DNA from 4 places in the Paracidovorax sp. MALMAid1276 genome. Region 1 is predicted to be linked to each of the others. Evidence: predicted binding sites of a transcription regulator. Region 1 holds the regulator's gene; each other region holds the start of a gene.
The links. Region 1 encodes sigma-54, which starts transcription at its own class of promoters, with help from an activator protein. Its sites were predicted from a motif close to TGGCANGNAANCTGCTTT; they were not measured.

Region 2: the regulator sigma-54 is predicted to act here: its motif matches at 3,589-3,606, upstream of nirB (nitrite reductase large subunit NirB).
Region 3: the regulator sigma-54 is predicted to act here: its motif matches at 1,417-1,434, upstream of ACOQFS_RS15480 (TorF family putative porin).
Region 4: the regulator sigma-54 is predicted to act here: its motif matches at 4,588-4,605, upstream of ACOQFS_RS12465 (DUF2126 domain-containing protein).

Annotation. Positions count from the first base shown of each region.
Region 1 is NZ_JBMIRS010000210.1:16,462-23,653, forward strand. It holds gene ACOQFS_RS16930 (THUMP domain-containing class I SAM-dependent RNA methyltransferase) at 1-775, opposite strand, end outside; gene ACOQFS_RS16935 (acyl-CoA thioesterase) at 772-1,254, opposite strand; gene ACOQFS_RS16940 (RNA polymerase factor sigma-54) at 1,360-2,946, opposite strand; gene lptB (LPS export ABC transporter ATP-binding protein) at 2,946-3,725, opposite strand; gene lptA (lipopolysaccharide transport periplasmic protein LptA) at 3,773-4,432, opposite strand; gene ACOQFS_RS16955 (thiol:disulfide interchange protein DsbA/DsbL) at 4,544-5,200, opposite strand; gene ACOQFS_RS16960 (SPOR domain-containing protein) at 5,307-5,966, opposite strand; gene argS (arginine--tRNA ligase) at 5,982-7,192, opposite strand, start outside.
Region 2 is NZ_JBMIRS010000037.1:3,156-10,347, forward strand. It holds gene ACOQFS_RS01855 (nitrate- and nitrite sensing domain-containing protein) at 1-387, opposite strand, end outside; gene nirD (nitrite reductase small subunit NirD) at 455-814, opposite strand; gene nirB (nitrite reductase large subunit NirB) at 835-3,378, opposite strand; gene ACOQFS_RS01870 (helix-turn-helix domain-containing protein) at 3,745-4,716, opposite strand; gene ACOQFS_RS01875 (amino acid ABC transporter substrate-binding protein) at 4,936-6,129, shown strand; gene ACOQFS_RS01880 (branched-chain amino acid ABC transporter permease) at 6,151-7,029, shown strand; gene ACOQFS_RS01885 (branched-chain amino acid ABC transporter permease) at 7,026-7,192, shown strand, end outside.
Region 3 is NZ_JBMIRS010000198.1:429-7,620, forward strand. It holds gene ACOQFS_RS15475 (YifB family Mg chelatase-like AAA ATPase) at 1-1,257, opposite strand, end outside; gene ACOQFS_RS15480 (TorF family putative porin) at 1,471-2,202, shown strand; gene glnK (P-II family nitrogen regulator) at 2,247-2,585, shown strand; gene amt (ammonium transporter) at 2,619-4,040, shown strand; gene glcE (glycolate oxidase subunit GlcE) at 4,301-5,440, shown strand; gene glcF (glycolate oxidase subunit GlcF) at 5,521-6,777, shown strand; gene ACOQFS_RS15505 (ProQ/FINO family protein) at 6,966-7,192, shown strand, end outside.
Region 4 is NZ_JBMIRS010000176.1:12,588-19,779, reverse strand. It holds gene ACOQFS_RS12470 (IS4 family transposase) at 1-881, opposite strand, end outside; gene ACOQFS_RS12465 (DUF2126 domain-containing protein) at 1,066-4,575, opposite strand; gene panC (pantoate--beta-alanine ligase) at 4,807-5,652, opposite strand; gene panB (3-methyl-2-oxobutanoate hydroxymethyltransferase) at 5,699-6,583, opposite strand; gene nadC (carboxylating nicotinate-nucleotide diphosphorylase) at 6,772-7,192, shown strand, end outside.

The DNA of each region.
Region 1 (7,192 bases):
CGCTTGTCTGTATTGCGCTTTCAGCTTCATTTTTTATAGCATTCCAGACATGGGCCTGGAAGGGCAGCAGTTTTTCGAACGCGAAGCGCCGCAGCAGGCCGGCCGGGATGCGGCAGGCGATCTGCGCGGCCTCGACCACGATGGTACCGCTGCCGCAGCAGGGGTCGTACAGGGGCTCGGGGTGGTCGCCGTGCGGGTCCCAGCCGCTGGCGGCGATCATGGCGGCGGCCAGGGTTTCCTTGAGCGGGGCGTCGCCCTTGTCCTCGCGCCAGCCGCGTTTGAACAGCGGCTCGCCCGAGGTGTCGATGTAGAGCGTGGCCTCGTCGGTGGTGAGGTGCAGATGCACGCGCACGTCGGGCCACTGGGTGTTCACGTCGGGGCGCACGCCGCTCTTGTGGCGGAAGCGGTCGGCCACGGCGTCTTTCACCTTGAGGCCTGCGAAGTTCAGGCTCTGCAGCGGGCTGTGCTGGGCGGTCACTTCGACCTTGAAGGTCTGGCGCGTGGTGAACCAGATCTCCCAGGCCACGTCGCTGGCCATGTTGTAGAGGTCGTTTTCAGACCGGTAGGGGCGGTGCGCCAGCTGCACCAGCACGCGCTGGGCCAGGCGGCTGTGCAGATTGAGCTGCATGGCATGGCGCCAAGAAGCACGCAGCAGCACGCCGCCGCGGCCCACCAGCAGGTCTTGCCACGTGAGGCCGGTGATGCCGTGCACCTCGTCGGCCAGAAAGCCCTCGACGCCGGCCGCGCAGGGCAGAAAGAGTTGGAGATGGTTCATGTCGATGGGGAGGATACGTGCTCGGGCTGCGCGGGGGAACCGGGCTCTCCCGCACGGGCGGCCAGCAGTTCGCGCACGGACTGCGGAATCGGGGCCACCTTGCGGCTGGCCTGGTCGATGAAGACGATGCCGATCTTGCCGCGCGCCACCTCGCGGCCCGAGGCTTTCTCGGTCATGCAGAACACCAGATCGAAGCCGTAGCGGTTGAAGTCTGCCGGTGCCATCTCCACCCGCATGGTTTCGCCGTGGAAGCCTTCGGACTTGTACTGCGCCACGATGTCGCCCACCACGATGGACAGGCCGCACACGTCGGCCTCGGGGTAGCCCAGCGACTGAAAGAAGCGCACACGCGCCTCGGACACCAGCGTGAGCAGCTGCGCGTTGTCCAGGTGCCCGCCCTGGTTCACATGGCTGATGTAGATCTGCAACTCGGTGGCAAAGCCGAAGTGCGGGGGAAGGTCGAAGACGATGCGGGCCATGGTGGGGCTGCGGTAGGTGGGTACGAAAAGAAAAAAACAACGTCAACGCAAGGGGCCGCAGCGGCGCAGGCGCACGCCCAGCGCTCGCCCCAAGCGCGCAGGTATCTACAGCGCCTTGCGCAGATTGGCAGGCGCGATCTTGAGCGCCTCGCGGTACTTGGCCACGGTGCGCCGCGCGCATTCGATGCCCTGCTCCTTGAGCATCTCGGCGATCTGGCTGTCGGACAGGGGTTTGGCCGTGTTTTCGGCCGAAACGAACTGCTTGATGAGCGCGCGCACGGCGGTGCTGGATGCGTTGCCACCGGTTTCAGTGCCCAGGCCCGAGCCAAAGAAGTATTTCAGCTCGTAGGTGCCGATGGGCGTGGCCATGTACTTGGCGGTGGTCACGCGGCTGATGGTGGATTCGTGCAGGCCCAACTCATCGGCGATGTCGCGCAGCACCAGCGGGCGCATGGCCAGCTCGCCGTGGGTGAAGAAGTTCTTCTGCCGCTCGACGATGGCGCGCGAGACGCGCAGGATGGTGTCAAAGCGCTGCTGGATGTTCTTGATGAACCAGCGCGCCTCCTGCAGGCGCTGCTGCATGCCCTGGTGGCCCTCGCCGCCCTTGTGGCCGCGCAGCGCACCCGCATAGATGTCGTGCACGCGCAGGCGGGGCATCACGTCGGGGTTGAGCTGAACGATGAAGTTGTGCTGGCCGTCCCGCCCGTTGGCCCGACCGGCTTTGCGCACGATGACGTCGGGCACGATGATGTTGCGCTCCACGTCCACAAACTTGCGGCCGGGGCGCGGCTCCAGCCGGGCGATGAGCGCCATGGCGGCGCGGGTGCGCTCCTCGCCGTCGCCGCACAGCTGGGTCAGGCGGCGGATGTCGCGGCGGGCCAGCATCTCGAGCGGCTGCTGGCAGATGGTGAGCGCCGTCTTCACGGTGTCGGGGTCTGCCTCTTCATCAGCATCGAGCGCCTTGAGCTGCAAGGTGAGGCATTCGGCCAGGTTGCGTGCGCCCACGCCCGTGGGCTCCAGGCTTTGCAGCAGGCGCAGGGCCACGGTGAATCGGTGCACCAGCTCCTCGATCTGCTCCAGGTCTTCGGCGCCGGCGAGCGCGGCGGCCAGCTCTTCGAGTGGCTCTTCCAGATAGCCGTCGTCGTTCAGCGACTCGATGAGAAAGCGCAGTGCGGCACAGTCCACCTCGGACAGGCGCAGCGACAGGGCCTGGCGGTGCAAGAAGGCCGTGAGCGATTCGTGCGAGCGGGCCAATTCGGTGGCGTCGGCCTCGTCGCCCTCGCCGTCGTTGCGGTTGCGGGCGGGCGCATCTCCGCCCCACTCCGCATCATTGGGCGCCATCTCCACCGTGCCGTCGCCGCTCCAGTCGGGCTCGTCCGCAGCGCCAGCGCTTGGCGATTCAGCATCATTTTGGCCTTCAGCGCTTGCTGCACTTGCGCCTGCAGCTCCTGAAAACATAGCATCATCCGCGCCATAGTCATCGGCCTGGGCGGGTGTGTTTTCTGCGTCCAGCCCAAACTCCTCACGCGGCGCCTCGTCGGCCGTGCGCTCCAGAAAAGGGTTGTCGTCGAGCATCTGCTCGACTTCCTGCGAGAGTTCGAGCGTGGACAGCTGCAGCAAGCGGATGGACTGCTGCAGCTGGGGGGTCAGCGCGAGATGCTGCGAGACGCGCAGCGATAAACCAGGCTTCATCACATCTTGAAGTGTTCGCCCAGGTACACGCGGCGCACTTCGGCGTTGTCGACGATCTCGGACGGTGTGCCCTGGGCCAGCACGCGCCCGTCGCTGATGATGAACGCGTGGTCGCAGATGCCCAGCGTCTCGCGCACGTTGTGGTCGGTGATGAGCACGCCGATGCCGCGCGCCTTGAGGAAGCCGATGATGCGCTGGATCTCGATCACGGCAATGGGGTCGATGCCGGCAAAGGGCTCGTCCAGCAGAATGAAGCGCGGCTGCGTGGCAAGCGCCCGGGCGATCTCCACCCGGCGGCGCTCGCCCCCCGACAGGGCCATGGCGGGCGAGGCGCGCAGGTGGTCCACCCGCAGCTCCTGCAGCAGGGCCGTGAGGCGCTCTTCAATGGCGTCCCGGCTGAGCGGCTTGCCGTCGTCGCCGCGCTGCAGCTCCAGCACCGCACGCACGTTTTCCTCCACCGACAGCTTGCGGAAGATGGAGGCTTCCTGCGGCAGGTACGACAGCCCCAGGCGCGAGCGCCGGTGAATGGGCATGTGGGCGACGGACTGGCCGTCGATGCGGATGTCGCCCGCATCGCTGCGCACCAGCCCCACGATCATGTAGAACGAGGTGGTCTTGCCCGCGCCGTTGGGGCCGAGCAGCCCCACGACCTCGCCCTTTTGCACCACCAGCGACACGTCCTTGACGACCTTGCGGCTGCCGTAGGACTTGGCCAGGTGCTGCACTTCGAGCCGGCTGCCCTGCGGAAGATCGCCCGCATGCGCAGCCCCCCCCGGCAGGTGTTCTCCCGCCGGGCCGCCAGGGCCGGGGTGCAAGGGCTGCGCGCTCACCGGGAGCCGCCGCCAAGGCTGTTGCTGGGGCGCAGCGCCGGGGCCGATGCAGCCGGCGCTGCCGGCGCGGCGGCCGCGTTGGGCGGCGGGTCCTTGGGAGACAGCACGGCGCGCACGCGGCCACCGGGCGCGGGTGTGGCAGCGCCTGCCGCGCTGGTGGAGGACGCTCGCTGGCCATCCACGGTGAAGACGTCGGTGGTGTTGTTGTAGACGATCACCGCGCCGGTGATCTCGTCGGAGAGCACCGAGCCCCGGTAGCGGCGCAGCTCTGCGCGGGTGATGAAGCGCACGTTGTCGGCCTTGCCATCGTATTCAATGACTTCGCTTTCGCCTTCGATGAACTCATCGGGCGCGCCGGGCGCGGTGTCGCGCTTTTGGCGGAAGAACGCCCGCTTGCCGGGTTCGGCCGTCACCACGCCGTACTGATAGCCGTCCGCGTCCTGGCGCACGTCCAGCCGCGCGCCGCGCAGCACGATGGTGCCCTTGGTCATGACCACGCGGCCCGAGAACACACTGGTCTGCTTGAGCTCGTCGTGGCGCAGGGCGTCGGCCTCGATGTTCATGGGCTTGGCCCGGTCGGCCTTTTCAGCGTGTGCCGCGCCCACGGCGCAGGCCGCGGCGACGAGCAGAAGGGTCGGGAGTAGGCGATGGTTCATAGGGCACGAATCTTGCAGTCCATTGTAGCCACGCAGGCACAGCCCCAAGCAAAAAGCCCGCAATTGCGGGCTCTTCGCAGCGTGCCCCGGAGGGCGGTTGGCAGAAAACCGTCAGCCTTTGCGGGCGACGGCGGCCAGGTGGTCCACCACCTGCAGCACGGTTTGCATGCTGCCGGCCATGGTGCCGTCGGTGTAGTACTTGCCGGCCACGCCCATCGAAGGCACGCCTTCCACGCCGTAGGCGTCCTGCAGCTGCGACGCGCGCCGCACCTGGTTGGACACCGAGAACGAGCCGTAGACTTCCTTGAACTTGGCGGCGTCCACGCCTTGCTGCGTCACCCAGGCCAGGATTTCGTCGTCCTTGGCGAGCTTGAGTTTTTCGACGTGGATGGCGCGGAACACCTTGCCATGCAGCTCGTCGAGCTTGCCCATGCCTTCCAGCGTGAAGTACAGCTTTTGCTGCGGCACGAAGCTGGCGTTGAACGCCACGGGCATGCGGCGCACGCTCAGGTCCTTGGGCGCGGCCTTGATCCAGGACTCGAGCACGGGCTCGAACGCGTTGCAGTGGGGGCAGCTGTACCAGAAGAACTCGATCACATCGACCTTGCCGGCGGGGGCATCGGGGGTGACGGGCTTGTCCAGCCGCTTGTAGTCCTTGCCCTCCTTGAACTGGCGGGCCTGGGCCAGCGCGGGGGTGGCCACGGGCAGCGCCAGGGCGGAAGCAGCCACGGCGGTCGCGGCAGACAAAGAAAACTCACGGCGTTTCATCACAAAGACTCTCCTGTTACAGGTCTGGGGGATGTGAGCCATGCCCCCTCAAAAAGTTCAGCCCCGGCCTGGCGGGCCGCCGGGGTGGTGAGCGCCCTCACACGCGTCAGCGCTGCACCCGCACGAGCGCGGAGTCCATGCCCGCGCCGTCCAGCTTTTCCTTGATGCGCTCGGCGTCGTCGCGCTTGCTGAAGGGGCCCACCCGCACGCGGAAGACGGCGCGGCCGTTCTGCTCGCGTTCGCTCACGCGGGCCTCCCAGCCCATCATCGCCAGCTTGGCGCGCTGGGCATCGGCGTCCTGCTGGGTGCGGAAGGCCCCCGCCTGCACGAAATAGTCGAACGGGTCCACGTTGCCGGTGGCCGCAGCACGGGCCACGGCCAGGTCTCCCAGAGGATCGGCGCCGGGGCGTGTCTCGGCCTTCGCATCGGCCTTGCTGGCGGCGGGCCGGGGGGCCGAGGCTGCGGCGCGTGTGTCCGCCGGGGCGCTGGCGCCGGGGGCCGGTTTGGCCGCAGGCTCGGGCGCCGCAGCCACAGGCGGCGTGGGCGGGCGCGCCGGATTGCGCCCGTACAGGGGCGAATTGGGGTCCCAGTTCTTGTTCTTCTGCGACTCTGCGGCGTCCATGTCGGCGCCGCGGCCCCCTCCCTTGTTCAGGAAGGGCACCGGCACCTTGGTCACATACACAGCCACCGCCAGGGCGGCCCCCAGGCCCACGATGACGCCGACGATAAAGCCGATGATGGTCCCGCCCGCTTGTTGCTTCTTCATGGTGAAAGTCACTGCTTACATTCTGGCCGGGGCCGACACGCCCAGCACGGCGAGGCCATTGTGCAACACCTGGGCCGTGGCGGCGACGAGCGCCAGGCGCGCCTTCTTCACCGCGTCGTCGTCCACCAGGATGCGCTCGGCGTCGTAGTAGCTGTGGTAGCTGGCGGCCAGGTCGCGCAGGTAGAAGGTCACGTCGTGCGGCGCCTCGCCGTCGGCGGCGGCGGTGAGCATCTCGGGGTATTTGGCCAGCTGCAGCATCAAGGCCTGGGCCTGCGGGCCTTCGAGGGCCGACAGGTCCACATCCTTGAGCGACGCCACATCGCCACCACCCGCCTCTTGCCAGGCGCGCAGCACCGACTGGATACGCGCATGCGCGTACTGCACGTAGTACACCGGGTTGTCGTTGTTCTGCGCCACGGCCAGATCCACGTCGAAGGTGTATTCGGTGTCGGGCTTGCGGCTCAGGAGGAAGAAACGCACCGCATCCTTGCTGGTCCACTCGATCAGATCGCGCAGCGTGACGTAGCTGCCCGCGCGCTTGCTGATCTTGACCTCTTCGCCGCCCTTGACCACCCGCACCATGGTGTGCAGCACGTAGTCAGGGTAACCCTCTGGAATGCCCACATCGGCCGCCTGCAGGCCCGCGCGCACGCGGGCGATGGTGCCGTGGTGGTCCGTGCCCTGGATATTGACCACCTTGGTGAAGCCGCGCTCCCACTTGGCGATGTGGTAGGCCACGTCGGGCACGAAGTAGGTGAAAGAGCCGTCCTGCTTGCGCATGACGCGGTCCTTGTCGTCACCGTAGTCGGTGCTCTTGAGCCACAGCGCGCCGTCCTGCTCGTAGGTCTTGCCATTGGCGATGAGCTTGTTCACCGTGGCCTCGACGCGGCCGCTGGTGTACAGGCTCGATTCGAGGTAGTACTCGTCGAAGTGCAGGTTGAACGCCTGCAGGTCCTTGTCCTGCTCGTTGCGCAAGTAGGCGACGGCGAACTGGCGGATGTTGTCGTAATCCTCCACGTCGCCGTTGGCGGTGAACTCGCGATCGTCGGCCTTCACCGTGGCCTTGGCCTTGAAAGCCTCGGCAATGTCGGCGATGTAGTCGCCGTTGTAGAAGTTCTTGGCCAGCGGGTTGTCGCTGTCGGTGGGCCAGCAGTCATCGCCGGGCTTGAAGCCCTTGGCGCGCAGCTGCGTGCTTTTGGTGAGCGTGTCGATCTGCACCCCCGCGT
Region 2 (7,192 bases), on a different contig from region 1:
GTGGGCCGTCATGGCCTGCTTGTCGATCTGGCTGCGCAGCGCTGGCAGTGAATCCAGCCCCAGCAGCGCCCAGGCCATCAGCGACAGGGCCTTGGCCGTGGCGCCCTGCGCGGGCTCGACGTGTTCGGTGAACTCATCGCGCAGGCGCGCCTCCAGCGCCACCACCTCGCCCACAGTGCGTGCACGCACGTCGGCGAAACGCTGCCCCTTGGACGCGAGATAGACGCCCGAGGCGCCGCGCTCGCGCTGCAGGCCTTCGATCAGCTGGCCCACCACATCCACCAGCGCTGCACGGCTGGCAAGGTGGCGCACGGCGTCAATCTCCAGCTGCCGCGCGCGCAGCACGAGGCTGGAAACGGACAAGGCTGCGGCGGCCGGCTCAGGCATCAGGGACTCCACGGTTCAAACAGGGAACCTATGCTAACCCCGCCGGGCCGCGTGCCATCGCATGCCGTCAGGCCAGGACCACGCGAATGCGCCCGCCCTCGGCGCGCACGCCGTGTGCCTGCACCGAATGCTCGGGCGCTTCGAGGCACTCACCGGTGCGCAGGTCGAAATGGTTCTTGTACAGCGGCGATGCCACCACAACGCGTTCGCCCAGGTTGCCGATGAGCCCGCGCGAGAGCACGCTGGCACCGGACTTGGGGTCCACGTTGTCGATGGCGAAGAACTCGTCGCCGCGGGTGCGGAACACCGCCACGTGGCGGTCGGCCACCAGCGCGCAGACGCCGGTGTTGGGCAGGATGTCATCAACGGCGCAGATGTCGGTCCAGGCGAGGGCGTCGGTGCTGCTGTTCATGGGGAGTGCGCTCATGGTGTTCTCTTCCTTCTTCTTCAAGCAGCCTGGTGGATCGGAATCACTTTGGCCGATGCCTGGCCGCGCTCTTCGGCGCGCGCCGGGCGGATCTGGCCACGCTCCTCGACAAAGAGCACGTTCTCATCGGCCTTGTCGCTGTTCACGAACGAGCGGAAGCGCTTGCGCGTCTCGGGGTCGGTCACGGCGGTCTTCCACTCGCACTGGTAGGTGGCCACCACGTGCTGCATTTGCGCTTCGAGCTCGGCGCACAGGCCCAGGCTGTCCTTTTGCAGCACATCCTTGAGGTAGTCGAGGCCGCCTTCGAGGTTCTCGCGCCAGGTGCTGGTGCGCTGCAGCCGGTCGGCCGTGCGCACGTAGAACATCAGCACCCGGTCGATCATACGCACCAGGTCTTCCTTGGACAGGTCGGACGCGAACAGCTCGGCGTGGCGCGGCTTCATGCCGCCGTTGCCGCAGATGTACAGGTTCCAGCCCTTCTCGGTGGCGATGACGCCGATGTCCTTGCCCTGGGCCTCGGCGCATTCGCGCGTGCAGCCCGAAACGCCGAACTTGATCTTGTGCGGGGCACGCAGGCCCTTGTAGCGGTTCTCCAGCTCCACGGCCAGGCCCACGCTGTCGCCCACGCCGTAGCGGCACCAGGTCGATCCCACGCAGCTCTTGACCGTGCGCAGTGACTTGCCGTAGGCGTGGCCCGACTCGAAGCCTGCGCTGATCAGCTCTTCCCAGATCAGCGGCAACTGCTCCAGGCGCGCACCGAACATGTCCACACGCGCACCGCCCGTGACCTTGGTGTACAGGCCGTACTTCTTGGCCACCTGGCCCACCGCGATCAGGCCGTCGGGCGTGACCTCGCCGCCGGGCATGCGCGGCACCACCGAGTAGGTGCCGTCTTTCTGGATGTTGCCTAGGTAGTAGTCGTTGCTGTCCTGCAGGCCCGCCAGCTCCTTCTTGAGCACGAACTCGTTCCAGCACGAGGCGAACACGCTGGCCGCCACGGGCTTGCAGATGTCGCAGCCCATGCCCTTGCCGTGTTTGGCCAGCAGGTCCTCGAAGCTCTTGATCTGGCCCACGCGCACCAGGTGGTAGATCTCCTGGCGCGAGTACGCGAAGTGCTCGCAGATGTGGTTGTTCACCGCCATGCCGCGGCGCGCCATCTCGGCCTTCATGACCTGGGTGACCAGGGGCACGCAGCCGCCGCAGGTGGCGCCGGCCTTGGTGCAGGCCTTCATCTCGGCGATGGTGCAGGCGCCATTGCCCACGGCCTCGCAGATGCCGGCCTTGGTGACGTTGTTGCACGAGCAGATCTGCGCAGTGTCGGGCAGGGCGTCCACGCCCAGGCCGGGCTTGGCCTTGCCGTCGCTCGACGGAAAGATTAGGAATTCGGGGTCCTCGGGCAGGGTGATGCCGTTGAGCGCCATCTGCAGCAGCGTTCCGTATTCGGTGGCATCGCCGATCAGCACGGCACCCAGCAGTTGCTTGCCGTCTTCGCTGATGACGATTTTCTTGTAGACCTGGCGGCGCTCGTCCACGTATTGGCAGGTGCGGCTGTGCGGGGTCTTGCCATGGGCGTCGCCGATGCTGGCCACGTCCACGCCCATGAGCTTGAGCTTGGTGCTCATGTCGGCGCCGACGAAGGCGGCGTCGGTCTCGCCCGCGATATGGCGGGCGGCCACACGCGCCATGTCGTAGCCCGGGGCCACCAGGCCGAAGGTCTGCTCGTTCCATGAAGCACATTCGCCGATGGCATAGACATCGTGGTCGCTGGTGCGGCAGGCGCTGTCGATGGCCACGCCGCCGCGCGGGCCGATGGCCAGCAGGCTCTGGCGCGCCAGCTCATCGCGCGGGCGGATGCCGGCGGAGAACACGATCATGTCGGTCTCCAGCCAGGTGCCGTCGGCAAACACCATGCGGTGGCGCGCGCGGGCACCGTCGGTGATCTCCTGGGTGTTGCGGCTGGTGTGCACCTGCACGCCCAGCTCCTCGATCTTGGAGCGCAGCACGCGCCCGCCGCCCTCGTCGACCTGCACGGCCATGAGGCGCGGCGCGAACTCGACCACATGGGTTTCCAGCCCCATGTCGCGCAGCGCCTTGGCGCACTCCAGGCCCAGCAGGCCACCGCCCACGACCACGCCGGTCTTGGACTTGGCACCCGCTGCCTGCATGGCCTCCAGATCCTCGATGGTGCGGTAGACGAAGCAGTGCTCGCGCTCACGCCCGGGCACCTGGGGCACGAAGGGGTTGGAGCCGGTGGCCAGCACCAGCTTGTCGTAGTGCAGCACCTCGCCATCGACCGTGGTCACGGTGCGGATGCGCCGGTCCACCGAGGCCGCGCGGGATGCCAGGCGCAGCGTGAAACCGGTGCGCTCGAAGAAGCCGGGTTCGACCAGCGAGAGCTGCTCGGCCGTGGTGCCGCTGAAGAAGGCCGACAGGTGCACCCGGTCGTAGGCGGGGCGTGGCTCCTCGCACAGCACGGTGACTTCGACACCGGTCATGCCGGTTTCGGCCAGGCTTTCGAGGAACTTGTGGCCGACCATGCCGTGGCCAATGAGAACGATCTTCATCATGCTTGCTCATCCTGCAAGAACCCGGGAACCTGGGTACAGGATGTGCAGCGCCAGTCGGCAAGGCACACCCTCCGCGGAACCACGGGCGTGGGTTGGAACTTCCGGGCGACAGACGGCGACAGCCGCAGTCAGCCCGGGTGTTCCGCCATCATTAGCGGAGGGGTTGTTATCGGCCCGCAGGCAGCTTTACCAGTGGGCAGTCGAGATTGAGCAATTACCGTGCCCGGGGTTTTGAGGGGGTTGCCACCGGTGGCCCAGCGGCATCGCGCAAAAGGCGCCTCGCCGCGGTGCAGCACCTCACCAAGTTGGGGCGAATGCCGGGCCGGGCGCCGCCCTGTCAAGGTGCCTGAGGATGATTAAAAGCTAGTGCGCCTGAACCTGCTGCCCTGACCGGGCCCGGTACTCGCTGGGGCTGAAGCCCGTGTGCGCCCTGAACAGGCGGCTGAAATGCCCGCTGCTGCGAAACCCCCAGGCCAGGGCGATGTCCGTGACCGAGCGGTGGGCCTGCGCGGGGTGGCACAGCTCGCGCAGGCAGGCCTCCAGCCGGCGGCGCTGGATGGTGGCGGCCAGGGTGTCGCCGTCGTCGGCCATGGCGTTGTACAGATGGCGGCGGCTGCAGTTGAGCGCCTGGGCGATGCGGTCGATGCTGAGGTCGGGGTCGGCCAGGTGGCGGTCGATGTACTGGCCTATGCGGTCGCGCAGCGCCTCGCGCTGCGACAGGGCGCTGTGCTGGCCGTTGCGCTCCAGCAGCGACAGCTGCACCAGGTGCGTGATGACGTCGGCCACGCCGTCGGCGGCCGCGGCCGACATGGTGGGCAGTTCGGTGAAGGCGGCGCGCATGGTGTCCCAGGCCAGGCGCGAAACCCCGGTGGTGCCCGAGAAGCGCTGCACCATGAGGTCGTCGAGCCGCATGCGGCGCTCGGGCAGGTGCTCCTTGGGGATCATCAGCACCATCTGGCGCACGGCCTCGGGGTTGCTCACGGCATAGGCGCGCGTGGTGTCGTACACGCTCCATTCGCCGGGCGACAGCCAGACCTCGCGGCCGTTCTGCTCGAAGCAGGCGCGCCCTTCGAGCTGGGCCACCACCTTGATGTAGGCCCGGTCGCTGCCGCGGATCAGGCTGGGGGTGCGCACCACGCGGTGGCGGCTCACGTCGAGCTGGCACAGGTTGACGTAGCCCGCCTGGCCCGAGGTGATGTGGCCTGCAAAGGCCTCATCACCAAAGGCGTCGGACTCCAGCCCGCCAATGAGGCGCCACACCGCGTCGCCCCACAGGTGCAGGCGGTCGCGCGGTGCCACGGTGTCGGTGGATACCTCGGTGAGGGTGTGGGCCATGCTGTCTCCAGTGCCAAGGGCTGCGCCAGGGCGTAGGCAGCGATTATCCCCGTGGCGGCTATTCCACCGCCCCGTGCGGAAATCCGGGTAAACCCGCTGCGCCGTGCACGCAGGGACCAGCGTTTTGTGCACGCTCAGCACAGCGCGAGCGCCCCCTTCTTCCTACCATCGGTCAACGGTCGGCACTGCGCGGGCCGCCCATCCGAGGAGACAAAGGAAATGGTTCAACAATCCAAGCGCCAATGGATCAAGGGCATGGCCGCCACCGTGGGCGCCATGTCGGTCGCCCCCCACCTGCTGGCCCAGCCGGGCCCCGTGCGCATCGGCTACGCGATTGCCCGCACGGGCCCCTGGGCCGCGGGCGCCCAGGTCAGCCAGGAGCCCAACTACCTGCTGTGGGCCGAACAGGTGAATGCCGCAGGCGGCCTGAGCGTGAAGGGCACCAAGCGCCCCATCGAACTCATCGGCTACGACGACCGCAGCGAAACCGAGACCTGCGTGCGCACCTACGAAAAGCTCATGGGCAGCGACAAGGTGGACCTGATCCTGCCGCCCTGGGGCTCGGGCGCCAACTTCGCCATCGCACCGCTGGCCAACCGCTTCGGCTACCCGCTGCTCGCGCCCACGGCGCTGTCGCGCAAGCTGATCGACATGAATCTGCCCTACTTCTTCTCGCTGCTGCAACAGCCCGACAAGATGATGGGCGCGCTGGTGGACATGCTGGTGGCCAACAACGTCAAGACCATCGCCATCGTCTACATGGACGACCTGTTTGGCCTGGAAAACTTCGCCGCGCTGAACAACGCGCTCAAGAAGACCAGCATCCAGGTGGTGGAGCGCAAGAGCTACCCCCTGGGCGTGAAAGACCTGGCCCCCGTGCTGCGCGGCATCAAGGACCAGAACCCCGACGCCTTCATCGGCATCACCTACCCGCCCGACACCATCCTGGCAAGCCGCCAGGCGCGCGAGGTGGGCCTGAACCCCAAGTTCTTCTACGCCTCGGTGGGCACGGCCTTCCAGCTGTACAAGAACGTGATGGCCGCCAACACCGAAGGCGTGATCGGCATGGGCTCGTGGAGCGTGAAGACCAGTCCCGAGGCCAAGGCGTATTTCGACGCCCACGTGAAGAAGTTCAACAAGGAACCCGACCGCTGGGCCAGCGGCCACGCCTGGGCGGGCCTGCAGATCCTGCAGCAGGCCGTGGAAAAGGCGGGCCTGGACCGCAAGGCGCTGCGCGAGCACATCGCCAAGAACGAGTTCCAGACCATCCTGGGCGGCATCCGTTTTGCGGGCAGCGAGAACGCATCGGTGCCCGGCACCGTGAGCCAGTGGCAGGGGAGCGACTTCGAGGTGGTCTGGCCCAAGGAACGCGCCACGGCGCAGCTCATCACCAGCAAGCCCGCCTGGAAATAACCCGCTGGAAAGAATCCGAACGTGTCTCTGACTTCCTGGGCCGAACTGGTCGCCAGTGGCCTCATTACCGGCGGCATCTATGCGCTGGTGGCCATGGGCCTGAACCTCCAATACGGGCTGATGCGCATCATGAACATCTCGCATGGCGAGTTTTTGATGCTCGGCGCCTTCCTCACCTGGTGGGCGCACACGGCCACGGGCCTCTCGCCCCTCCTGCTCATGCCGCTCGCATTCATCTCGCTGTTCGTGCTGGGTGTGGTGGTGCATGCGCTGTGCTTCAAGCGCCTGGCGGCGCGCGCGCCGAACGTGGACGTGTTCGAGGCGCGCAGCCTGATGGTGGGCTTCGGCCTCATGTTCCTGGTGCAGAACACCGCCCTGGTGATCTGGGGCGGCGACCTGCGCGGCTATGAATACCTGGCCGACCCGGTGCAGGTGGCGGGCATGCGCTTCACCGAGAACAAGCTGGTGCTGTTCGGCGTGGCGCTGGCGCTGTCGGCCGCGCTGATCGCGCTGCTCAAGCTCACCTTGCTGGGCAAGGCCGTGCGGGCGCTGATGCAGTCGCCCACGGGGGCGCAGCTGGTGGGCATCAACACGCGGCGCCTGCACCCCGTGATGTTCGGCATTGGCCTGGGCCTCTCTGGCGTGGCGGGCGCGCTGCTGTCGATGACCTACGAGATCTCGCCCTCGATGGGCGAGCCCTACACCGTGACGGCGCTCATCGTGATCACGCTGGGCGGCTTTGGCAGCCTGGCGGGCAGCCTGGCCGGCGGCCTGCTGCTGGGCGTGGTCGAGGCCCTGGGCATGCACTTCAGCAGCCCCTCTCTCAAGATGCTGCTGAGCTATGCGGTGTTCATCGGCGTGCTGATCTGGCGCCCCAACGGCCTCTTTTCCAAAAAATGAAATCTCTCCCTTCCAACAAGCCCTGGCTTGCGCTCGCAGCGGGCGTGTCGGTGGTCGGCACCCTGCCCTGGCTGGTGTCCGAGTTCGCGGCCTCGGTGCTGCTCAGCTGCCTGATGTACATCGCGCTGGCCACGAGCTGGTCGCTGTTCTGCGGCGCCACGCG
Region 3 (7,192 bases), on a different contig from region 1:
GGCGGTGGCCTCGCCCGCCGGGGCCTGCACGAGCTGTTCGGCGGGCAGGGCGGGCACCTCCACATGCAGGTCGATGCGGTCCAGCAAGGGGCCGCTGAGCTTGGCCTGGTAGCGGCTCACCTGGTCGGGCGTGCAGCGGCAGGCGCGCTGGGTGGCGCCCAGGTAGCCGCAGGGGCAGGGGTTCATGGCGGCCACCATCTGAAAGCGCGCCGGAAAATCCGCCCGCTGCGCCGCGCGCGCAATGGTGATGTGGCCCGTCTCCAGCGGCTCGCGCAGCGCCTCCAGCGCGGCGCGCGGGAACTCCGGCAGTTCATCGAGAAAGAGCACGCCGTGGTGCGCCAGCGATATTTCGCCCGGCCGGGGGGGCGATCCGCCACCCACCAGCGCCACGGCGCTGGCCGTGTGGTGCGGCGCTGCGGTGGGCCGCAGGCCCCAGTGCTCGGTGTTGAAGCGCCCGGCCAGGCTGGCGATGGCCGCGCTCTCCAGCGCCTCCTCCACCGTCATCGCCGGCAGCAGGCCCGCAAAGCGCAGCGCCAGCATCGACTTGCCCGAGCCCGGCGGCCCGGCCATGAGCACGCTGTGGCCGCCGGCGGCGGCAATCTCCAGCGCGCGCTTGGCGCTGGACTGGCCCTTCACGTCGGCCATGTCGGGCCCGCGCGCGGCGGCCACCATGGGCGTGGCCTGCAGGCGCACCCAGCCGTCATCGGCCGTGTCGTCGTCGGCGCCCGCCGTGCTGCCGGGCGGCAGGAAGGCGCGCACCACGTCCAGCAGGTGGCGCGCGCGCACCACCCGCGCGGCGGGCACCAGCGCGGCTTCTTCGGCGCTGCCCGGCGGCAGCACCAGCTGCGCGTTCACCTGCTGGGTCTGCAGCGCCAGACTGGTGGCCAGCGCACCGCGCACGGGGCGCAATTCGCCCGACAGCGACAGCTCGCCCGCAAACTCGTGGCCCGCCAGCCGGCCGGCGTCGACCTGGCCACTGGCGGCCAGGATGCCCAGGGCGATGGGCAGGTCGAACCGGCCGGAGTCCTTGGGCAGGTCCGCCGGGGCCAGGTTCACCGTGATGCGCTTGTTGGACGGGAACTCCAGCCCCGCGTTCTGCAGCGCAGACCGCACCCGCTCGCGCGCTTCCTTCACCTCCACCTCGGCCAGACCCACCAGCGTGAAGCTGGGCAAGCCGTTGGCCAGATGCACTTCGACGGTGACTGCGGGCGCCTGCAGCCCCAGAAGGGCGCGGCTTTGCACCAAAGCAAGACTCATGAAGCGGTTTCTCCCCAGATGGGTGCGTTTTATGGTTTTTTAGCGCTTGCGGGCCGGTGAATGCACCATGAAGGTGCATGGCCTGTGCGCGCACCCCGCCAATGTAGCGGGGATCGGTGTAACGCAACGCAACCGACGCAGGTCCGGGCGGCGGGCGCGTGGCACGGTCCGTGCTAAGAGGGGTGGTCCCTAATCGCCCAACCCGGAGGAAACATGACCCGCGCCATCATCAAGACCCTGGGCGTTGCCCTTGTTGCAACGCTCCCCATGCTGGCCAGTGCCCAGCTCACAGGCAACGTCAGCCTGACCACCAACTACAAGTTCCGTGGCCAGGACCAGGACGCCTCCAAGGCCAAGGCTGTGAAGCCTGCGCTGCAGGGCGGTTTTGACTATGCCTTCGGCGACAGCGGCTGGTACGTGGGCAACTGGAATTCCAGCGTCGACTGGCTGCCCGGCAACTCGCTCGAAAGCGACCTGTACGGCGGCTACAAGTTCAAGGCCGGCGGTGCGGACCTGGACGTCGGTGCCCTGACCTACATCTACCCCGGCAACAGCAACGGCAACACCACCGAGCTGTATGGCGCGGCCACCATGGGCCCGTTCACCGCCAAGTACTCGCACACCATCTCCAAGGACTACTTCGGCTTTGCCGGTGCCAAGTCCGGCTCGGGCCTGAAGGGCCGCAACACCGGCTACCTGAACCTGGCGTTCGCCCAGGAAGTGGCGCCCAGCATCACGCTGAAGGCTTCGGTGGGCTTCACCCGCTTTGCCAGCGACATCAAGGACACCGGCGTGCCCAACTACATGGACTACAGCATCGGCGGCGCGTATGACTTCGGCAGCGGCCTGTCGCTGGGCGCGGCCGTGGTCGGCGCCAACAAGAAGGCCTTCTTCGGCCACGTCAACAAGTCGCGCGTGATTGTCACGCTGACCAAAACCCTGTAAATCTCAGTGGGCGCCATCTGGCGCTCATCCCGGAGGAATCCCAAATGAAAATGGTGACAGCCATCATCAAGCCCTTCAAGCTGGACGAGGTGCGTGAAGCACTCTCCGACATCGGCGTGCAGGGCATCACCGTGACCGAAGTCAAGGGCTTCGGCCGCCAGAAGGGCCATACCGAGCTGTACCGCGGCGCAGAGTACGTGGTCGATTTCCTGCCCAAGGTCAAGATCGAAGCCGCCGTGTCCGACGACCTCGTGGACCGCGTGATCGAGTCCATCGAGACCGCAGCCCGCACCGGCAAGATCGGCGACGGCAAGATCTTCGTGACCCACCTGGAGCAGGTGGTGCGCATTCGCACGGGCGAAACCGGCAAGGAAGCCCTCTAAGGGCCCGGCCGCATCAGAACAAGAGAAAAAGCCATGAAAAAACTGCTTGCTTCTTTCATCCTGGGGCTGAGCCTGTTGTCCGGCGGCACTGCTGCGCTGGCCCAGGCCCCCGCCACCCCCGAGGCTGCGGCCTCGGCCCCCGCTGCCGAAGCGCCTGCTGCCGCACCGGCAGCCGCTGCGCCGGCTGCGGCCGCCCCTGCCGAGGCGCCTGCCGCCGCGGCCCCCGCACCCAAGGTCGATTCGGGCGACACCGCCTGGATGCTGACCTCCACGCTGCTCGTGATCCTGATGACCATCCCCGGCCTGGCGCTGTTCTACGGCGGCCTGGGCCGCAGCAAGAACATGCTGTCGGTGCTGATGCAGGTCTTCGTCGTGTTCTCGCTGGTGTCGCTGCTGTGGGCCATCTACGGCTACAGCCTGGCGTTCTCGGGCGAGGGCAAGTTCTTCGGCGGCTTCGAGAAGATCTTCCTCAAGGGCGTGACGCAAGAGACCTTCGGCGCGTTGGCCACCATCCCTGAATACGTGTTCATCGCATTCCAGGGCACGTTTGCCGCCATCACCGTGGCGCTGATCGTGGGCTCGTTCGCCGAGCGCATCAAGTTCTCCGCCGTGCTGATCTTCTCGGTGCTGTGGTTCACCTTCAGCTATGTGCCCATGGCCCACATCGTGTGGGGCGGCGGCCTGCTGGCTGCTGACGGCGCGCTGGACTTTGCCGGCGGCACCGTGGTGCACATCAACGCCGGTATCGCCGGCCTGGTGGGCGCCTACATGGTGGGCAAGCGCATCGGCTTCGGCAAGGAAGCCCTCACGCCCCACAGCCTGACGCTGACCATGGTGGGCGCCTCGCTGCTGTGGGTGGGCTGGTTCGGCTTCAACGCCGGCTCGGCCGGTGCTGCCAACGCCAACGCAGGCCTGGCCTTCGTGAACACGGTGCTGGCCACGGCCGCCGCCACGCTGAGCTGGATCGCCGGCGAAGCGCTGCACAAGGGCAAGGCTTCCATGCTGGGCGCTGCGTCCGGCGCGGTGGCGGGCCTGGTGGCCGTCACGCCTGCCGCAGGTTTCGTGGGCCCCATGGGCTCCATCGTGATGGGCCTGATCGCAGGCGTCGTCTGCCTGTGGGGTGTGGGTGGCCTGAAGCGCATGCTCAACGTGGATGACGCGTTCGACGTGTTCGGCGTGCACGGCGTGGGCGGCATCATCGGCGCCATCCTGACCGGCGTGTTCGCATCGCAAAGCCTGGGCGGCACCGGCGGCCTGGCCCCCGACACCTTCGCCATGGGCGCCCAGGTGTGGATCCAGGTCAAGAGCGTGGTGTTCACCCTGGTCTGGTCCGGCGTCGTGGCCTTCATCGCCTACAAGATCGCCGACCTGCTGGTGGGCCTGCGGGTGTCCGAAGAAGCCGAACGCGAAGGCCTGGACATCACCTCGCACGGCGAGACGGCGTACAACCGCTGATCTCCTGCCTTGCGCAGAACGCGCTGCGGTGTCTGGTGGCAACGCAGCGCTGCAAGAAGAAAAAGCGAGTCACTCCTGCTTCACGCAAGCCCGCCGCCCCGGCGGGCTTTTTTCGTGGGCGGGCAGGAGTTCTCGCGCGCGGCACGCCCAGGGGGGGGGCTGCGCCCGGGCGCCGGGGGCGCACCCCCAGCGGTTTGCACACGCGCTGTTCAAAAAATTCACGTCCGGACCCTGCCATGCCGCGCGTGCCTGCCGCTACGATGCAGCGCATGGACCAAGCCCTCGCCCAGATTGCCGAGCGCGTGCGCGCTGCCGCCGCCGACCAGACCCCGCTGCGCATCCGCGGCGGCGGCACCAAGGACTTTCATGGCCTGGCGCTGCACGGCGAGGTGCTGGACACCCGCGCAATGAGCGGCATCGTGAGCTACGAGCCCAGCGAGCTGGTGGTGACCGTGCGGGCCGGCACCCCGCTGGCCGAGCTGGAAGACCTGCTGGCCCGCCATGGGCAGTGCCTGCCGTTCGAGCCCCCGCATTTCGCCCGCTCGCCGGGCGCGGCTGCCACCGTGGGCGGCATGGTGGCGGCGGGCCTGTCGGGCCCGGCGCGCGCCAGCGTGGGGGCCGTGCGCGACTATGTGCTGGGCGTCGCGCTGCTCAACGGCCGGGCAGAGCCTCTGCGCTTTGGCGGCCAGGTCATGAAGAACGTGGCGGGGTACGACGTGTCCCGCCTCATGGTCGGGGCCTGGGGCACGCTGGGCCTGATCACCGAGGTCAGCCTCAAGGTGCTGCCCGTGGCGCCGGGCGAAGCCACGCTGCGTTTTGACGCCATCAACCAGGCCGACGCGCTGCGCAAGCTGCACGCCTGGGGCGGCCAGCCCCTGCCGCTCAATGCCAGCTGCTGGGTGCACGACGGCCGCAGCGAAGGCACGCTGTATGTGCGCCTGCGCGGCGCGGTGGCCGCCGTGGAAGCCGCCTGCAAAAGCATGGGCGGCACCCGCCTCGACAACGCCACCGTGGCGCCCGACTGGGTGGCCTGCCGCGAGCAGACCCTGCCCTGGTTTGCCGACCGCGCCGCCGAGCCCGGCCATGCGCTGTGGCGCCTGTCGGTGCCGCCCACCGCGCCCGTGCTGGCCCTGCCCGGGGGGGCGCATCCGCTGGTGGAATGGCACGGCGCGCTGCGCTGGGTGCAGGCGCCCGAAGCCGCGGGCGACACGCTGCGCGAGCTGGCCAACGCCGTGGGAGGAAGTGCTTCTGTTTTTATAGCTGCACATGCTCATGTAGAAAGCGCTGAGGGCCATTTTGATCTGAAATCTGCAGCGCTGGCGCAGATCCACCAGCGTCTCAAGCACAGCTTTGACCCGGCGGGCATCTTCAACCCCGGCCGCGTGGCCCGGGGCTGGTAGGCGCACAGGCCCGCACCCCCTGCGCGTGGCCGCTCTCCGGCATTCGCCGCCCCGACATCTCTCGCACCCAGGCATGCACCATGCAAACCCAACTCTCTCCTGAATACGCCGCGCGCCCCGAGGGCCGCGAGGCCGAGGCCATCCTGCGCAAGTGTGTGCACTGCGGCTTTTGCACCGCCACCTGCCCCACCTACCAGCTGCTGGGCGACGAGCTGGACGGCCCGCGTGGCCGCATCTACCTCATCAAGCAGGTGCTCGAAGGCGCCGAGCCCACGCGCGCCACGCAGACGCACCTGGACCGGTGCCTGACCTGCCGCAACTGCGAAAGCACCTGCCCGAGCGGCGTGCAGTACGGCCACCTGGTGGACATCGGCCGCAAGATCGTCGATGAGAAGGTGCCGCGCCCGCTGGGCGAGAAGGCCCTGCGCTGGGCGCTGAAGGAAGGGCTGCCCTCGCCCCTGTTTGCCCCGGCGATGAAGGCCGGCCAGGCCGTGCGCGGCCTGCTGCCCGCAGCGCTGAAGGCCAAGGTGCCCGCGCCCCAGGCGGCCGGCGCCTGGCCCACCCGCCAGCACGCGCGCAAGGTGCTGATGCTGGCGGGCTGCGTGCAACCGGCCATGATGCCGAACATCAACACCGCCACGGCCCGCGTGCTGGACGCCGTGGGCATCCAGACCGTGGTGGACGCCAAGGCGGGCTGCTGCGGCGCCGTCAAGTTCCACCTGAACGACCAGGAGGGCGGCATGGCCCAGATGCGCGCCAACATCGACGCCTGGTGGCCGCTGGTGGAGGCGGGCGGGGTGGAGGCCATCGTGATGAACGCCTCGGGCTGCGGCGTCACCGTCAAGGAATATGGCCACATCCTGAAGGACGATGCGCAGTACGCCGCCAAGGCCGAGCGCATCAGCGCCCTCACACGCGATCTGTCCGAGCTTTTGCCGGCGGTGCTGCCCGAGCTGGCCACCCGGCTCAAGGGCCGCGTGAACCAGCCCGACACGCTGTACGCCTACCACCCGCCCTGCACCCTGCAGCACGGCCAAAAGCTGCGCGGCGGGGTGGAGGCGCACCTGAACCAGCTCGGCTTTCGCCTGCGCACCGCGCGCAACGAGGCCCACCTGTGCTGCGGCTCGGCCGGCACCTACTCGGTGCTCAACCCCGACCTGTCGGCTGCGCTGCGCGACCGCAAGCTGGGTGCCTTGGGCGAAGCCTTTGGCGAGCAGCCGCCGGATGTGATCCTCTCGGCCAACATCGGCTGCATCACCCACCTGCAAAGCGGCACGGGCACCCCGGTGCGCCACTGGGTGGAGGTGCTGGATGAGGCCCTGCACAGCCCGGCCTGACGGCGGGCGCCGAAGCCGCTGGGCACTGCAGCACGTCCGCGTTGGCGACGCCGCTGCGCCTTTAGAACGTGTTTACGATCTCGCAGGGGACCCCTGGGAGATCGTAAACACGTTCCTACGCCTGGGCGCTGTCGGCCAACACTGGCATGATGGAGGGTTTTCCGGCCCACCCAATACCGTTGACCGCCATGACCGACACCGCGTCCGCACTCGTACCACCGACCGCCGCCCCCGATGCCCGCGCGGGCGTCACCCGGCAGCGTGGCGACGCCCCCCGCCGCAGCGGCACCGACCGCCGCAAGACGCCCCGGCGCGTGCCCGGCGCCGCAGCCCCGGCAGACGGCCGCAGCCCGGCCGCAGCGCCATCGGCGGCAGATGCCGCCCCGCGCGCACCCCAGCGCACCCACCCCCTGCT
Region 4 (7,192 bases), on a different contig from region 1:
CCTTCGATGCGCCAGCGCTTGCGGTACAGCCGCGCGATGGTGGCTGCATCGATCTCGGGTGGCAGGTTGCTCCACAGCACGATGGCCTGGTCACCGGACTCGGTGGGAGCGTGAAGGGCGATCTCGATGCGCCGCCAGTACTTGAGCGCGCCCGCATGCGGCTCGGCCAGTTCGATCGCCTGCTCGCGCACCCGCCCGGTCTCGATGTCGATCTGCTCGCTCCACAACCCGCACGAGCGCAGCCGCGGATGGCGGGCATGCTCGCGCACGATGCAGCCCGCTCCGCGCTCGGCCAGCCCTTGCACGATGGCCTGGGTGCAGAAGTGCCGGTCGCCGATCCACACCTGCTGGGCCTGGGCGCGTTCGATCAGCGCTGCCGCACCCGTGCGCTCGCTCTCGTGCGCGTCCTCGCAGGCCACGATGTCGCACACCAGCGCGCTGTCCGGGTCGTACACCACCAACGTGTGGCCCGGCAGTGCCGCGCCCCGCAACCCGCGCAGCGGCGCCAGCCGCTTCTCGCTGGCCGGCAGGTGATTGCCGTCGAACACCCGCAACTGCCAGCCCGCTAGGCTCTGGCGCTCGGGCAGGCAGCCCACCAGCGGCACCAGCCGCTGTGCACTGCCTTGCACCAGCGCACGCAGCACCGCAGGCTCGGTACGCTGCACCTTGGCGTACAGCGCCGCCAATGACACGGGTAGCCGATCAGCCATCTTGCGCGCAGCCGCGTGCAGCGAGGGCCGCAGCCCCAGCGTGACCAGCAGCATCAGTTCCACCACGCTGGAGAACAGCAGTTCGCGTGGGTACTGCCGTTGCCGATGCGCCTGAAACACCTCGTCGATCCAGCTCGACGGCAACGCCTGATCCAACGCCAAGTGCGCCATCACCGCACCAGGGGCTTGCTGCTCGAACCGCTCAATGACTTCTTGCCAGATCTTCTGCTCCCGCATCACACGGAAAATCCCGTGCAATCAGCAGCTTAGATGATTAAGCTCGAAAGACCTTGAAAGGGTTGGGCCTTAGAGCCTGAAAAATGGAAGCCGTGGGCGCCGTGGGCGCAGGGTCCCCCTACGGCCGCATCTTGCGCCGCAGATCGAGCGTGAACGGAAACTCGCGGCTGCCCGGCAGCTCGATGGTGGCCGGCGGCACAGCCAGCGGGCCGGGCGTGTGGCCCATGCGGAAGAAGCGCGCCAGGCGCCGGCTTTCGGCCTCGTAGGCGTTGACCGGAAAGGTGGTGTAGTTGCGCCCGCCCGGGTGGGCCACGTGGTACTGGCAGCCGCCCAGCGACCGGTTCATCCAGGTGTCCACGATGTCGAACGTGAGCGGCGCATGCACGCCGATGGTGGGGTGCAGGGCGCTCGCGGGGTTCCAGGCCTTGTAGCGCACCCCGGCCACGAACTCGCCTTCGGTGCCCGTGGTCTGCAGCGGCAGCGGCTGGCCGTTGACGGTGACCACATGGCGGCTCGGGTTCAGGCCCGTCACCCGCACCTCGATGCGTTCGAGCGACGAATCCACATAGCGCACCGTGCCGCCCGCAATGCCTTCTTCGCCCATCACATGCCAGGGCTCCAGCGCGCTGCGCAGGGTCAGCTCCACGCCCATGGACTGCACCGTGCCCACCAGTGGGAAGCGGAACTCGAACTGCGGCGCAAACCAGGCGGCATCGAAGGCATAGCCTGCGGCGTTCAGCTCGGCCACCACATCGCGCATGTCCTGCTGGATGAACGCGGGCAGCAGCCAGCGGTCGTGCAGCTCGGTGCCCCAGCGGGCGGCGGGTGCGCGGTAGGGCGCCTTCCAGAAGCGGGCGATCAGCGCGCGCAGCAGCAGCTGCTGCACCACGCTCATGCGCGCATGGGGCGGCATCTCGAACGCGCGCAGCTCCAAAAGGCCCGGGCGGCCCGTGCTGCTGTCGGGCGAGTACATCTTGTCGATGCTGAACTCGCTGCGGTGCGTGTTGCCCGTCACGTCGATCAGGATGTTGCGCAGCGTGCGGTCCACCAGCCAGGGCGGCATGTCCTGGCCGTATACGGCGCGGTTGGCCTCGATCTCGCGCAGCGCGATCTCCAGCTCGTAGAGCTGGTCGTTGCGCGCCTCGTCCACACGCGGCGACTGGCTGGTGGGGCCAACGAACAGGCCGCTGAACAGATAGCTCAGGCAGGGGTGGTTGTGCCAGTACAGCAGCAGGCTGGCCAGCAGCTCGGGCTTGCGCAGGAAGGGCGAATCGGCCGGCGTGGCGCCGCCCATCACAAAGTGGTTGCCGCCCCCGGTGCCGGTGTGGCGCCCGTCGGTCATGAACTTCTCGGCCGACAGGCGGGTCTCCCACGCGGCCTGGTAGAGGAACTCGGTGTGCTGCACCAGCTCGCGCCAGTGCGTGGCGGGGTGGATGTTGACCTCGATCACGCCGGGGTCGGGCGTCACGGCCAGCACCTTCAGGCGCGCGTCGCGCGGCGGCGGGTAGCCTTCCAGCACGATCTTCAGGCCCAGCTCTTCGGCCGTGGCCTCGACGGCGGCGAGCAGGTCCAGGTAGTCGTCCAGGCGCGCCAGCGGGGGCATGAAGACGTAGAGCACGCCGGACTTGCTGCCCACCCGCTCGGCCTTGGGGCCGTTGGCACGGCGCGGGTCGCGCACCTCCACACACATCGCCGTGCGCGTCAGGCCGTGGGCCGATGTGAAGCGGCCCGGGGGCTGCGTGCCCGCGTACGGGTCGGGCTGGCCCGGCTGGCGCGCGTGGTCACCGCCGCCATCGCCCGCCTGCGCCACGCGGCGTGCTTCGCCCGGTGCGGTGGCGCCGGCCAGGTAGGGCAGGTCGCGGTCGCCGGCCACCGTGCTGGGCTGCGTGGCATATCGCGCGCGCAAGGCCGCAGCGGCACGCAGCGGCTCGGCCGGTGCCGTGGGGTCTTGCGGGATCAGGTAGGGGTAATCGGCCTGGCTCACCCAGGGCAGCGAATCGAGCGGCAGGCGGTAGCCCATGGGCGAATCGCCTGGAATGAGGTACATGCGCTCGTCGCGGAAGAACCAGGGGCCGGTGCTCCACACGCTGCCGGCCAGCGCCGGGCCCCCGCGCGCCTCGGAACCCGGCTGCAGCGGCAGCACATAGCCCACCACGCTGTCCAGCTTCTGCTCGAACACGCGGCGCAGGCGCGCGCGCTCCAGCTCGTCGTCCAGCCGCGCGTCGAACGGGTCGACATTGACGGGCAAGCGGCGCTCGCGCCACAAGTAATACCAGGTGTCTTCATACCCGGGCTGGATGTAGCGCGACGTGATGCCCAGCTTGCGCGTGAGGTGGTGGACGAAGCGGCGCGCGTCTTCGCTGGTGTAGTGCGTGGGCGTGCGCTCGTCGGCAAACAGGTCGGAGTTGTGCCAGGTGGGCTGGCCGTCCGCCCGCCAGCAGATGGACAGCGCCCAGCGCGGCAGCTGTTCGCCCGGGTACCACTTGCCCTGGCCGAAATGCAAAAACCCACCCTGGCCGTATTCGGCGCGCAGCTTGTGTGTGAGCTCGGTGGCGTAGCCGCGCTTGGTGGGGCCGAGCGCATCGGTGTTCCATTCGGGCGCGTCGCGGTCGGACACGGCCACAAAGGTCGGCTCGCCGCCCATGGTCAGGCGCACGTCGCCGGCCTGCAGGTCGGCATCCACCTGGTCGCCCAGGGCCAGCACGGCCTGCCACTGGTCTTCGGTGTAGGGCTTGGTCACGCGGGGCGATTCGTAGATGCGCGTCACGCGCATCTCGTGGGCAAACTCCACCTCGGCCTCGTCCATCAGGCCCTCGATGGGTGCCGCGCCCGAAGGCTGGGGCGTGCAGGCCAGCGGGATGTGGCCCTCGCCCGCCAGCAGGCCGCTGGTGGCATCCAGGCCGATCCAGCCCGCGCCGGGCAGGTAGACCTCGCACCACGCGTGCAGGTCGGTGAAGTCGACTTCGGTGCCGCTGGGGCCGTCCAGCGCCTTCACGTCGGGCGTGAGCTGGATCAGATAGCCCGACACGAACCGCGCCGCCAGCCCCAGGTGGCGCAGCAGCTGCACCAGCAGCCAGCCCGAGTCGCGGCACGAGCCGCTGGCTTTCTGCAGCGTCTCTTCGGGCGTCTGCACGCCGGGCTCCATGCGGATGAGGTAGCGCACGTCCTGCGCGACCTGCTGGTTCAGCTTGACCAGAAAGTCGATGGAGCGCTGCTCGCTTTTGTCGATCTTGTCCAGATAGGCCTGGACGAGGGGCGTGACGGGCTCGGTGGCCAGGTAGGGCGCGAGTTCCTGCTGCACCTCGCTGCCGTACTTGAACGGAATGTGCTCGGCCTCGGGCTCCAGGAAGAAGTCGAAGGGGTTGTACACCGCCATCTCCACCACCAGGTCCACCGTGACCTTGAATTCGCGCGTCTTCTCGGGGAACACCAGACGCGCCTGGTAGTTGGCGAACGGGTCTTGCTGCCAGTTGATGAAATGCTGCGCAGGCTCGACGCGAAGCGAGTACGACACCACGTTGCTGCGGCAATGCGGCGCCGGTCGCAGCCGGACCATCTGCGGACCCAGGTTCACGGGCCGGTCGTACTGGTAATGCGTGACGTGGTGGAGTGCGGCGTGGATGGGCATATGCAGCCCATGCTAGCAAGTCCTGAGCCATCGCGGATGACATGCTTACCCGAACGGGGGCATTGGCACGGCCACGCGCTGGCGCTGCGGCGCACCAGCCTGGGGATGCCGCGATTGGCGCGCGGATTCGCGGCGGGCCAGAGCGGGGCCTTGCAGTGTCAGATTCTGATTAAAAAGTACCGTTGGCGCTTATCTGTAAACACTTTATAGCTACAAAAATTATAGTGTTCGTCAAAATTCAAGGTTGTCGATCAGGCGCGTGCTGCCCAGCCGCGCTGCGCCCAGGGCCACCAGCGTGCCGGGCGCATCGCTGGCGGTGGCCGCCAGCAGGTCGGCGCGCCGGCGCACGGTGAGGTAGTCCGGCGCCCAGCCGCGCGCGCGCAGGGTGTCCTGCGCCTGGGCTTCCAGCGCGCCGCGCCCGGTGGCCGGCGTGTCACGCCACTGCTGCGCCAACTGCTGCAGGGCCTGGGCCAGCGCCACGGCCTCCCGGCGTTCCTCGGGGCCCAGGTAGCCGTTGCGCGAGCTCAGCGCCAGCCCGTCGGCCGCGCGGCAGGTCTCGCCCGCCACGATGTCGATGGGCAGCGCGAACTGGCGCACCAAGTGGCGGATCACCATGAGCTGCTGGTAGTCCTTCTTGCCGAACACGGCCGTGCCGCCCGTGGCGCCCAGCACGCAGGCAAACAGCTTCATCACCACCGTGCTCACACCCACAAAAAAGCCGGGGCGGAAGTGGCCTTCGAGCATGTCGGCGAGTTGCGGATCGGGGTGCACCTTGAAGGTCTGGGGCTCGGGGTACAGGTCGGCCTCGCGCGGGGCAAACAGCACATCGCAGCCAGCGGCCTCCAGCTGTGCGCAGTCGGCGTCCCAGGTGCGCGGGTAGCTGTCGAAATCCTCGTGCGGCAGGAACTGCAGGCGGTTCACAAAGATGCTGGCCACCGTCACGTCGCCCAGGGGCTTGGCCTGGCGCACCAGGGCGATGTGCCCGTCGTGCAGGTTGCCCATGGTGGGCACAAAGGCGGGGCGGCGGTAGGGGGACAGGGCCTGGCGCAGGTCGGCGATGGAGCGGGCGATCAGCATGGGGACGAAAAAGGCAGAGAGAGAGTTGGATAGATAAATAAAGGGCTCACCACGCGTTCACGGCGTTGTCCGGAAAGCTGCCCCGCTTCACGGCCTGCACATACGCCTCGATGGCGCCGCGCACGCTGCCCGCGCCCTGCATGAAGTCGTGCACGAACTTCGGCATCTTTCCGAGGTTCATGCCCAGCATGTCGTGCAGCACCAGCACCTGGCCGGCGGTGCCGTTGCCCGCGCCGATGCCGATGGTGTGGCAGTGCGCCAGCTCGGCCGTCAGATCGGCGGCCAGCACGGCGGGCACCATCTCCAGCACCAGCATGGCGGCGCCGGCGTCCTGCAGCTCGCGCGCGTCCTTGCGCAGGGTGCGCGCCGCGTCGTCGCCCCGGCCCTGTACGCGGTAGCCGCCCAGGGCATGCACCGTTTGCGGCGTGAGGCCCAGGTGGGCGCACACGGGCACGCCGCGTTGCACCAGAAACTCCACCGTGGGCGCCGTCCAGCCGCCGCCTTCGAGCTTGACCATGTGCGCCCCCGCCTGCATCAGCACGCAGGCACTGCGCAAGGCCTGCTCGCGGCTTTCGGCATAGCTGCCGTAGGGCAGGTCGGCCACCAGCCAGGCCGTGCCCTGCGCGCGCTGCAGGCCGCGCGCCACGCTGGCCGTGTGGTAGGCCATGGTGTCGAGCAGCACGCCCACCGTGCTGGGCAGCCCCTGGCACACCATGCCCAGCGAATCGCCCACCAGGATGCAGTCCACGCCCGCCGCGTCGGCCACGGCGGCGCAGGTGGCGTCATAGGCCGTCAGCATGGCGATCTTTTCGCCCGCAGCGCGCATCTGCGCCAGGCGCGGCAGGCTCACGGGTTTGCGCGCGGGCAGCGGCGAGGCGGGCGGCAGCGTGCCGTAGGGGGTGGCGGATTCGGCGGTTTGCGGGGCGGTCATGGGGCTCGCGGGCAAAAAAATTGCCGCGAGTCTAGGGGAGCGATGCTGGGTGTACTTATGGTCGAGGGGCCGTGCGCGAAGCGGCCTGCGCTGGCGCCGTGGCCTTTGTGTTCCCGGTATGCTCGCGGCCCATGACCGCAGCGTTACACCCCGCAACAAACCCCGCGACAAGCTCCATGACTGGCTCCATGTCTGGCTCCATGAGCGATACCGAACACGTGCAAGCCCTGGCCCAGGCCGACGTGGCCCGAGCCCTGGCCGAAGACGTGGGCTCGGGCGACCTCACGGCCGGCCTGATCGACCCCGCCCGCCGCGCCCGCGCGCGCATCCTGGCGCGCGAAGAAGCCGTGATCTGCGGCGCCCCCTGGGCCGAGGCGGCCTTGCGCGCACTCGACCCCACGGTGCAGATCACCTGGCATGTGGCCGAAGGGCAGCACTGCGCCCCCGACCAGGTGGTGCTGGAGATGCAAGGCCAGGCCCGCGCGCTGCTGAGCGCCGAGCGCACCGCGCTCAACTTTCTGCAGCTGCTCTCGGCCGTGGCCACCAAGACCCGCCGCTATGTGGACGTGGTGGCCGGCACCCGCGCGCAGATCGTGGACACGCGCAAGA